Regions from separate parts of the Clostridium sp. 7_2_43FAA genome, predicted to be linked through region 1. Evidence: riboswitches for the same ligand, from Rfam matches in the RefSeq annotation. Region 1 holds a riboswitch; the other holds the start of a gene.

Evidence for each region. Region 1 has a riboswitch for S-adenosylmethionine ahead of metF (methylenetetrahydrofolate reductase [NAD(P)H]). Riboswitches for the same ligand answer to the same signal wherever they lie in the genome.
Region 2: another riboswitch for S-adenosylmethionine. It lies ahead of metK (methionine adenosyltransferase); the one in region 1 lies ahead of metF (methylenetetrahydrofolate reductase [NAD(P)H]).

Annotation. Positions count from the first base shown of each region.
Region 1 covers NZ_JH815222.1:287,099-291,558, forward strand. Annotated here, with positions in the region: gene CSBG_RS02935 (MraY family glycosyltransferase) at 1-33, shown strand, start outside; gene CSBG_RS02940 (GNAT family protein) at 239-772, shown strand; SAM riboswitch class I at 935-1,058, shown strand; gene metF (methylenetetrahydrofolate reductase [NAD(P)H]) at 1,226-2,119, shown strand; gene CSBG_RS02950 (S-ribosylhomocysteine lyase) at 2,182-2,640, shown strand; gene CSBG_RS02955 (NAD(P)H-dependent oxidoreductase subunit E) at 2,922-3,398, shown strand; gene CSBG_RS02960 (NADH-ubiquinone oxidoreductase-F iron-sulfur binding region domain-containing protein) at 3,400-4,460, shown strand, end outside.
Region 2 covers NZ_JH815222.1:86,756-91,215, reverse strand. Annotated here, with positions in the region: gene nagA (N-acetylglucosamine-6-phosphate deacetylase) at 154-1,284, shown strand; gene metK (methionine adenosyltransferase) at 1,357-2,532, opposite strand; SAM riboswitch class I at 2,631-2,739, opposite strand; tRNA gene CSBG_RS02030 (tRNA-Tyr) at 2,890-2,974, opposite strand; tRNA gene CSBG_RS02025 (tRNA-Thr) at 2,983-3,057, opposite strand; tRNA gene CSBG_RS02020 (tRNA-Val) at 3,162-3,237, opposite strand; tRNA gene CSBG_RS02015 (tRNA-Tyr) at 3,255-3,339, opposite strand; tRNA gene CSBG_RS02010 (tRNA-Thr) at 3,346-3,420, opposite strand; tRNA gene CSBG_RS02005 (tRNA-Tyr) at 3,445-3,529, opposite strand; gene CSBG_RS02000 (hypothetical protein) at 3,826-4,392, opposite strand.

The DNA of each region.
Region 1 (4,460 bases):
ATTTCTATAATATTACTTTTAATAAAAAACTAGAATAAAATATTTATTATAAAAATAATAAAAGGATTTGATTTATATATAAAATAAGTATATAATTACTGAAATAAAATAATTAATTAGAAAATTCAGCCAAAAGGCTGAATTTCTTTTAAAGAAAAATAGTTTGAAGATTCAAAAAGAGATCATCAACTATCCAGTTTCAATTATCCATTATAAATTGTAAAAGGGGGGTATTATCATGTATAGTGGTAAATTAGTAAAATTAAGGGCGTATAAGGAAGCGGATATAGAAAAAGCAGTAGAGTTTATAAATGATGAAGAAGTGAAAAAACTATTAGATTCTAACATTCCATTTCCAATGACTAAATGGCAAGAAGAAGAGTGGGTAAAAAGTAGAAAAGCAAATACCGATTTTACTTATGATTTTGCAATTGAGGATTTAAAAACTGGAAAGTATATAGGTGGATGTAGCATTAATGAATGTAATGTGAAAAATAGAACTTGTGAAATAGGAATAATGATTGGGGATAAAGAATACTGGAGCAAGGGATATGGAAGCGATGCACTAAAATTGCTAATAAAGTTTATATTTGAAGAAGTAAATATGAATAAGATAAAGCTTAAAGTTTTTTCTTTTAATAATAGAGCTATTGCATGCTACAAGAAAGTTGGTTTTAAAGAAGAAGGTATATTGAAAAAAGAATTATATAGAAGTGGAAAATATTACGATGTAATACCAATGGCAATTTTTAAAGATGACTTTGATAGTTGAAATCATCAAATATGAAACTTATAGATAATTCTTTTGTGAATTTGTCTATATAATTTAATAGCTAAAGAAGTGTATTTATAAATTTTAATTTAAAATATATAATTTCAATATATATTTACAAATGTTTGTAAATAAAATATAATATAGAAAAAGAATATTTAAAACTTATCAAGAGTGGTGGAGGGACTGGCCCTAAGAAACCCAGCAACCTACGTAGGTTAATTATAATGAATGATTTTCACTTATATAACCTCATTGTGTGGTGCTAATTCCTGTTAGATAAGGGTAATTCATAGGCTGTATATTAATACCTAAAGGTTATCCTTTAGGTATTTTTTTATGTATAAAGAATAACTTTCAGCTATCAATATCCATTGTTAAATATAAACTATCAATAGAAATTGTAAATTATCTATATATTATCAATTATTCATTGAAAAAAGGGGGCAAAACATGAATATAAATAATTTATTTGATAAAAAAGAGGTGGTTTTTTCTTTTGAGATATTTCCACCAAAACAAGAATCAAAAATTGATACTATTTACAATACTTTAGAGGAATTAAAAGATTTAAAGCCAGATTTTATAAGTGTAACATACGGGGCAGGTGGAAGCTTATCTAAGAACATGACATGTGAGATTTCATCAATAGTAAAAAATAAATATAAAATAGAACCATTAGCTCATTTAACATGTATAAACTCAAATAAAAACCAAGTAAATTCCATTTTAGATAACTTAAAGCAGTCAGGAATAGAAAATATATTGGCTTTAAGAGGTGATATTCCGTTAGGTTATAAGGGAAGTAATGAATTTGATCATGCAAGTGATCTTATAAAGCATATAAAGCAAAGGGGAGATTTTAATATAGTTGGGGCATGTTATCCTGAAGGACATTTAGATAGTAAAAACTTAGAGGAAGATATAATTAATCTAAAGAAAAAACAAAAAGCTGGTGCTACACACTTAATTTCACAATTATTCTTTGATAATGAGTACTTTTATAGTTTTTTAGAAGAAAAAGAAAAGTACAATATAGATATTCCAGTACAAGCAGGAATAATGCCAGTTATAAATACTAAACAAATAAATAGAATTGTTTCATTATGTGGAGCTAAGCTACCAAAGAAATTTATTAGGATAATGAATAAATACGAATTTAATCCTGAGGCATTAAGAGATGCTGGAATCGCATATGCTACAGAGCAGATAGTAGATTTGATATCAAATGGAGTAGATGGAATTCATTTATATACTATGAATAATTCGTATGTTGCTAAAAGAATAAGCACAAGTATATTTTCTATATTAGATACTATAAATAATTGTGAAAGATTAATAAACTAGTTGATATATTAATGAGGGTAGATATTTAAAGATAAATAAGATAGTTATGTGGAGGATGTAATATGGAAAAAGTAGAAAGTTTTGAATTAGATCATAGAATAGTTAAGGCACCATATATAAGAAAGTGTTGTTTGCTAACAGGTAAAAAGGGAGATAATGTAACAAAGTTTGATATTAGATTTTTACAACCAAATAAAGAAGCCTTTGGAACAGCTGCGATGCACGGACTAGAGCATCTTTTGGCACATGAATTAAGAAGTAGATTAGAAGGAATAATAGATTTATCACCAATGGGATGTAGAACTGGATTCTATTTAAGTATATGGGGAGATAGAGAAGCTTATGAAATAAAAGAAGCATTAGAATTATCTTTAAGAGAAGTTTTAAAGGCGACAGAAATACCTGCTGCTAATGAAATTCAATGTGGAAACTACAGAGACTTATCATTATTTGGAGCAAAAGAGTATGCTAAGGAAGCTCTAGAAAAAGGTTTTTCATTAAATATATATGGAGAAAAATAAGTGTTTTATGCAGAATTATAAGTTGATTTTAAGTATAAGACATATAATAATTTATTAATGAATAAAAATATACTATAAGATATAGGAGTTGTATTCTAATATGAAAGGATTAGAATACAACTTTTTTATTTCCTATGTAAGTATAAATGAAATGAGATTTAATAGCCAGTAAAATAAATCAATAGTGGCAGGTATTTTATATATTTTAAAAAAAATAGAAATATGATACTATTTAATTGTTAGAATATTTTAAAAATTCAGTTAAAGATGGGGGAGATAATTTGAGAGATAAATGTGGTAAATTTAAAGATTTAGAACTATTTATCCAAGAAGGGAATGATGATGAAAGTTCATTAATTTCTGTATTACATCATGCCCAAGGATTATATGGGTATTTAGGAAGAGAGGTTCAGGAGTATATAGCTTATAGATTAAATATACCAGTATCTAAGGTATATGGGGTAATAACTTTTTATTCATATTTTTCTACAGAACCAAAAGGAAAGTATGTAATAAGTATATGTACTGGTACAGCATGCTTTGTTAGAGGGGCATGTGATATATTAGAGGATTTTAAAAAGATACTTGGAATAAAAGAAGGGGAAACAACCAATGATGGATTATTCACTTTAGATACATTAAGATGTGTTGGATCATGTGCTATAGCACCCGTTGTACTTGTAAACGATAAAGTTTATGGATATTTTACTAAGCCTCAAGTAAACGAATTAATAAATAATTTAAGGGAGCAAGGTTAATATGGAGAAAATAAGTACTTATAATGCTTTATTAAAAAAATATAAAGAATGTAAAAAGAAAATAGAGGTTAGAGAAAATCCAGAAAAATTTAATAATGATGAAATAAAAGAAAGGCATATATTAATTTGTGGAGGACCAGGATGCAAAGCATCAAATTCTGACAATATCTTAAAGGCATTTAATGAAGAAATAACAAGATTAAATTTGCAAGAAGATGTAAAAGTTATAATGACAGGATGCTTTGGATTTTGTGCAAAAGGTCCTGTAATAGAAATTATGCCAGATAAAGTATTTTATATAAAGGTAACAGAAGAAGATGTTAAAGAGATAATAGAAAGTCATATTCTTGAAGGTAGAGTTGTAGACAGGCTGCTTTATGAAAATGAAGAAACTAAGGAAAAAATAAAAGTAAAAGAAGAGATACCTTTTTATAAAAAACAAGTGAAAATAGCATTAAAAAATTGTGGAGTGATAGATCCTGAAAATATGGAGGATGCTTTAGGTGTAGGAGCTTACACAGCGCTAGGCAAAGTATTAACAACTATGACTCAAGAAGAAGTTATAAAAGAAGTAAGTGAATCTGGACTTAGAGGAAGAGGCGGTGGAGGTTTTCCAACGGGAAGAAAGTGGGAAGCTGCTAGAAGAGCAAATGGAGATGTAAAATATGTAATTTGTAATGCTGATGAAGGAGATCCGGGAGCTTTTATGGATAGAGCAATATTAGAGGGAGACCCTAATTTAGTATTAGAAGCAATGGCTATTTGTGGTTATGCAATTGGAGCTAGTAAAGGATATATTTATATAAGAGCGGAATATCCATTAGCTGTTCATAGATTAAAAGTAGCATTAAAGCAAGCGAAAGATATAGGACTTTTAGGAAGCAATATATTAAATACAGGATTCAATTTTGATATTGAAATAAAGTATGGAGCAGGAGCTTTTGTTTGTGGTGAAGCTACAGCGCTAATTCATTCAATTGAAGGACTAAGAGGAGAGCCAACAATGAAGCCACCAAGGACTTCAGAAAAAGGATTATGGCAAAGACCAACTTGTGTTAATAA
Region 2 (4,460 bases), 200 kb from region 1:
ATATAAGTATACTAACTTATAAAAATAATAAAATTTATATTATTTCAATTTTATACTATATTTGAATACGTTTTATAGCTATTTCTGTTATGTCTAGCTATTAATGTTATAGTTTTTAATTGAGATTTATATTAAAAATATGGAGGTGCTCATATGATAATCAAAAATTGTAACATAGTATATTTTGATAGGATAGAAAAGGGCTCTATCTTAATCGAAGATGGAAAAATTAAAGAAATAAACCCAAATAATATTAATGACTCTGAAGTAATAGATGCAGAAGGACTATATTTATCTCCAGGGTTTATAGATGTTCATATCCATGGTGCAGGTGGGCATGATACAATGGATGGTACTTTTGAGGCAATCAATGAGATTTCTAAAACTATAGTTAAGCATGGAACTACTGCTTTCACACCAACTACAATGACAGTATCAGTAGATGATATAAGAAAATCTATGAAAGTTATAAAAGAAGCCAAGGAAAATGGTACTGATGGTGCTATTGTTCTAGGAGCTCATCTTGAAGGTCCTTTCATTAGTCCAAAAGCTATAGGAGCTCAAAATCCTAATTTCTTAATTTCTCCAACACTTGATAATTTTAATGCTATGGTCGGAGATGCTGAAGATGCCGTTATATCAATTACAATTGCTCCTGAAGTTCCAGGTGCTAAGGAATTAATAAAAGAATTATCAAAAAAAGGAATAGTTTGCTCTATAGGTCATACTAAAGCTACTTATGATGAAGCTATGGAAGGAATTAAATGTGGTTGCTGTCACTCAACTCATTTATTTAATGCAATGACACCATTTGCTCATAGAGAACCTGGAGTTGTAGGTGCTATATTTGATAGCGAGATAACTACAGAAACAATTTCTGATGGTATCCATATATCATATCCATCACTTAGAATAGCTTACAATCAAAAGACAACTGATAAAGTTTTATTAGTCACTGATGCAATGATGGCATGTGCTATGCCTGATGGCATGTATGCATTAGGCGGCCAAGATGTTGTTGTTAAAGATGGAGCTGCAAGACTTTTAAGTGGAAGCTTAGCTGGCTCAATATTAACTTTAGATAAAGCTGTTAGAAATGTATATAAGAACGTTGGTCTTCCACTAAATGAAGCTGTAAAAATGGCAACTTTTAATGCTGCTAGACATTGTAAAGTTGAAGATAGAAAAGGTCTTGTAAAAGAAGGCTATGATGCTGATTTAGTTTTATTTGATGAAGACATAAATATAAAAAATGTTATAGTTGCTGGTAAAGTATTAGTATAAACAAAAATGCTCCAATTTTGAATTGGAGCATTTTTTATTTTAAATATACTTTATCTCTTTTACTTTATTATTTTAAAGATATTTCTTTATTTCTTCTACTTTATTTAAATTTTCCCAAGGTAAATTTAAATCATTTCTTCCAAAATGTCCATATGCAGCTGTTTGCTTATAAATTGGTCTTCTTAATTCTAGATCTCTTATTATAGCACCTGGTCTTAAATCAAATACTTTTTCAACTATTGAAATTATTTCTGCTTCTGATTTCTTTCCAGTTCCAAATGTATCTATTTCTATTGATACTGGTTTAGCTACTCCAATAGCATAAGCTAATTGAATTTCTAATTTATCTGCAACTCCTGCTGCAACTAAATTCTTAGCAACCCATCTGGCTGCATAAGCTGCTGATCTATCAACTTTAGTTGGATCTTTTCCTGAGAAAGCACCACCGCCATGTCTTCCATATCCACCATAAGTATCAACTATTATCTTTCTTCCAGTTAATCCGCTATCTCCTTGTGGACCTCCAACAACAAATCTACCAGTTGGATTTATGTAATACTTAGTAGTATCATCTAATAATTCTGCTGGAACTACAACTTTAATTACATGTTCCATTAAATCTTCTCTTATTTGTTCCTGAGATACATCTTCACTATGTTGTGTTGATATTACAATTGCATCTATTCTTATTACTTTATTATCATCATATTCAACTGTAACTTGAGTCTTTCCATCTGGTCTTAAATATGGTAAAGTTCCGTTCTTTCTCACTTCTGATAATCTTCTTGATAATCTGTGAGCCATTGCTATTGGTAAAGGCATGTATTCTTCTGTTTCATTTGTTGCAAAACCAAACATCATACCTTGGTCTCCAGCCCCAACTGCCTCAACATCATCCTTTTGTCCATCTCTTGATTCTAAAGCTTCATCTACACCCATAGCTATATCGCCTGATTGCTCATCTATTGATGTTAAAACTGAACATGTTTCGCAGTCAAAACCATACTTAGCTCTATCATATCCAATTTCTTTTACTGTTTCTCTAACTAACTTTGGAATATCAACATAACAATTAGTTGATATTTCTCCCATAACTAGTACCATTCCTGTAGTAACAGCTGTTTCACAAGCAACTCTTGCCATAGGATCTTTAGCTAAAATACTATCTAATACTGCATCTGAAATTTGGTCACAAATTTTATCTGGATGCCCTTCTGTAACTGATTCTGATGTAAATAATCTTCTCATTTTCATTTCTCCTTTCATTTTACTTGATATTAATTCTGAATTAATTTATAAAATAAAAAAATCTCTTCGATAAGAAGAGACGTTAAAAATCCTAATCTTTCTTATCTTGCAAAATTACTTTGCAGGAATTGGCACCACACTTAAACTTAATAAAGTAGGTTGCCGGGTTTCATCGGGCCCTTCTCCCTCCACCTCTCTGGATAAGAACTAATATCAAATTTTACTTTTTAGAGTATATCACCTTTAATACTACTAGTCAACTATAAAATATAAATTTATTACATATTTAAATTTCTTAACTAATAAAATATTAGGTTATTTGTAAATATAAAAAAAGACAAGAATCCTTGTCTTTTGTGGTGGGGGAGGACGGATTCGAACCATCGAAACGAAACGTAACAGATTTACAGTCTGCCCCCTTTGGCCACTCGGGAACTCCCCCATATTTATTGGAGCTGGCAATAGGAATCGAACCTACAACCTGCTGATTACAAGTCAGCTGCTCTACCGTTGAGCCATGCCAGCATATTTATTAATGAAATATCTACTTCTCTTCTTTCAGTAGATTGGCTTTTACACTAAATTCAGTTATCACTATACTCTACTTCATTAAGTGTTTAATACCAAAATGGTGGAAACAACAGGGATCGAACCTGTGACCCTCTGCTTGTAAGGCAGATGCTCTCCCAGCTGAGCTATGCTTCCATATCAATGTTATAAAATGGTGGGGGAGGACGGATTCGAACCATCGAAACGAAACGTAACAGATTTACAGTCTGCCCCCTTTGGCCACTCGGGAACTCCCCCATTTTATGGAGCTGGCAATAGGAATCGAACCTACAACCTGCTGATTACAAGTCAGCTGCTCTACCGTTGAGCCATGCCAGCATATTATATTAAATAAATTTTATATGGTGGGGGAGGACGGATTCGAACCATCGAAACGAAACGTAACAGATTTACAGTCTGCCCCCTTTGGCCACTCGGGAACTCCCCCATTAAATTTATTTAATTTCAGTTAAGTAAACATTGTCGTCTCAACTGACAATGATTAGTATATATTTATTGTATCCTAATTTCAAGTGTGATATTCACTTATTTAAAGAGATTATACTTATTTTTTTCTATATTTCTTTAATTTTCTTCTATTTAATACTAATATCACTTTTTTATTGTCTTATATTGTCCTAAAAATAAATTCGTCTAAAGCAATATAATTGTATAGTTATTATTAATAATTGTTTGAATTTTTACTGAGAAAATACATACATATTTTTATCAATACTCAAATCATCAAATTTTTTCTTCAATAATATCTAAATCAATATATCTACTTATGATACTCTTAAACTCTTCATAATCCGATAATGACATTCTCTTTTTTACTAATGAAAATCCTTCTCTTACATTGTCATCATCATATTTATCAGAAAAATGATCATTTATCTTCACTATATCTACTATAGATAAACTTTTTAACATTCTGTCTATTTCTAACTTTTCACTTTCTTCTAGTTCTCCAAACAAATTATTTTCAATATCGCTTTGCTTTATTGATAGCCCTTCTATTTCATTTTCACCAGTTATTATATTTTCATTAGAATTACTACTATTACTCATATTAGATTTTTCTTTAATATTAATGCTATTTTTATTACTATCTATTTTCTTCTTATTCAGATTATTTGATATATCTTGCCCATTTGAAACTTCACTACTATTTAAAATTTTTTCAGTAGTAGATCTCATTGAATTACTTATAGCCTCTTCGCTTTTTAATGGCTCCCATACTAATAAATAGTATATAGGTATACTAGCTCCAAGAATTATAGTAATTATATAAAAAAATATTTTTTTCACATTTATTCATCTCCTTTTATTTAATTAATTTCCTCTTTATGTTTTTTTATACATTTTATTATATTTAT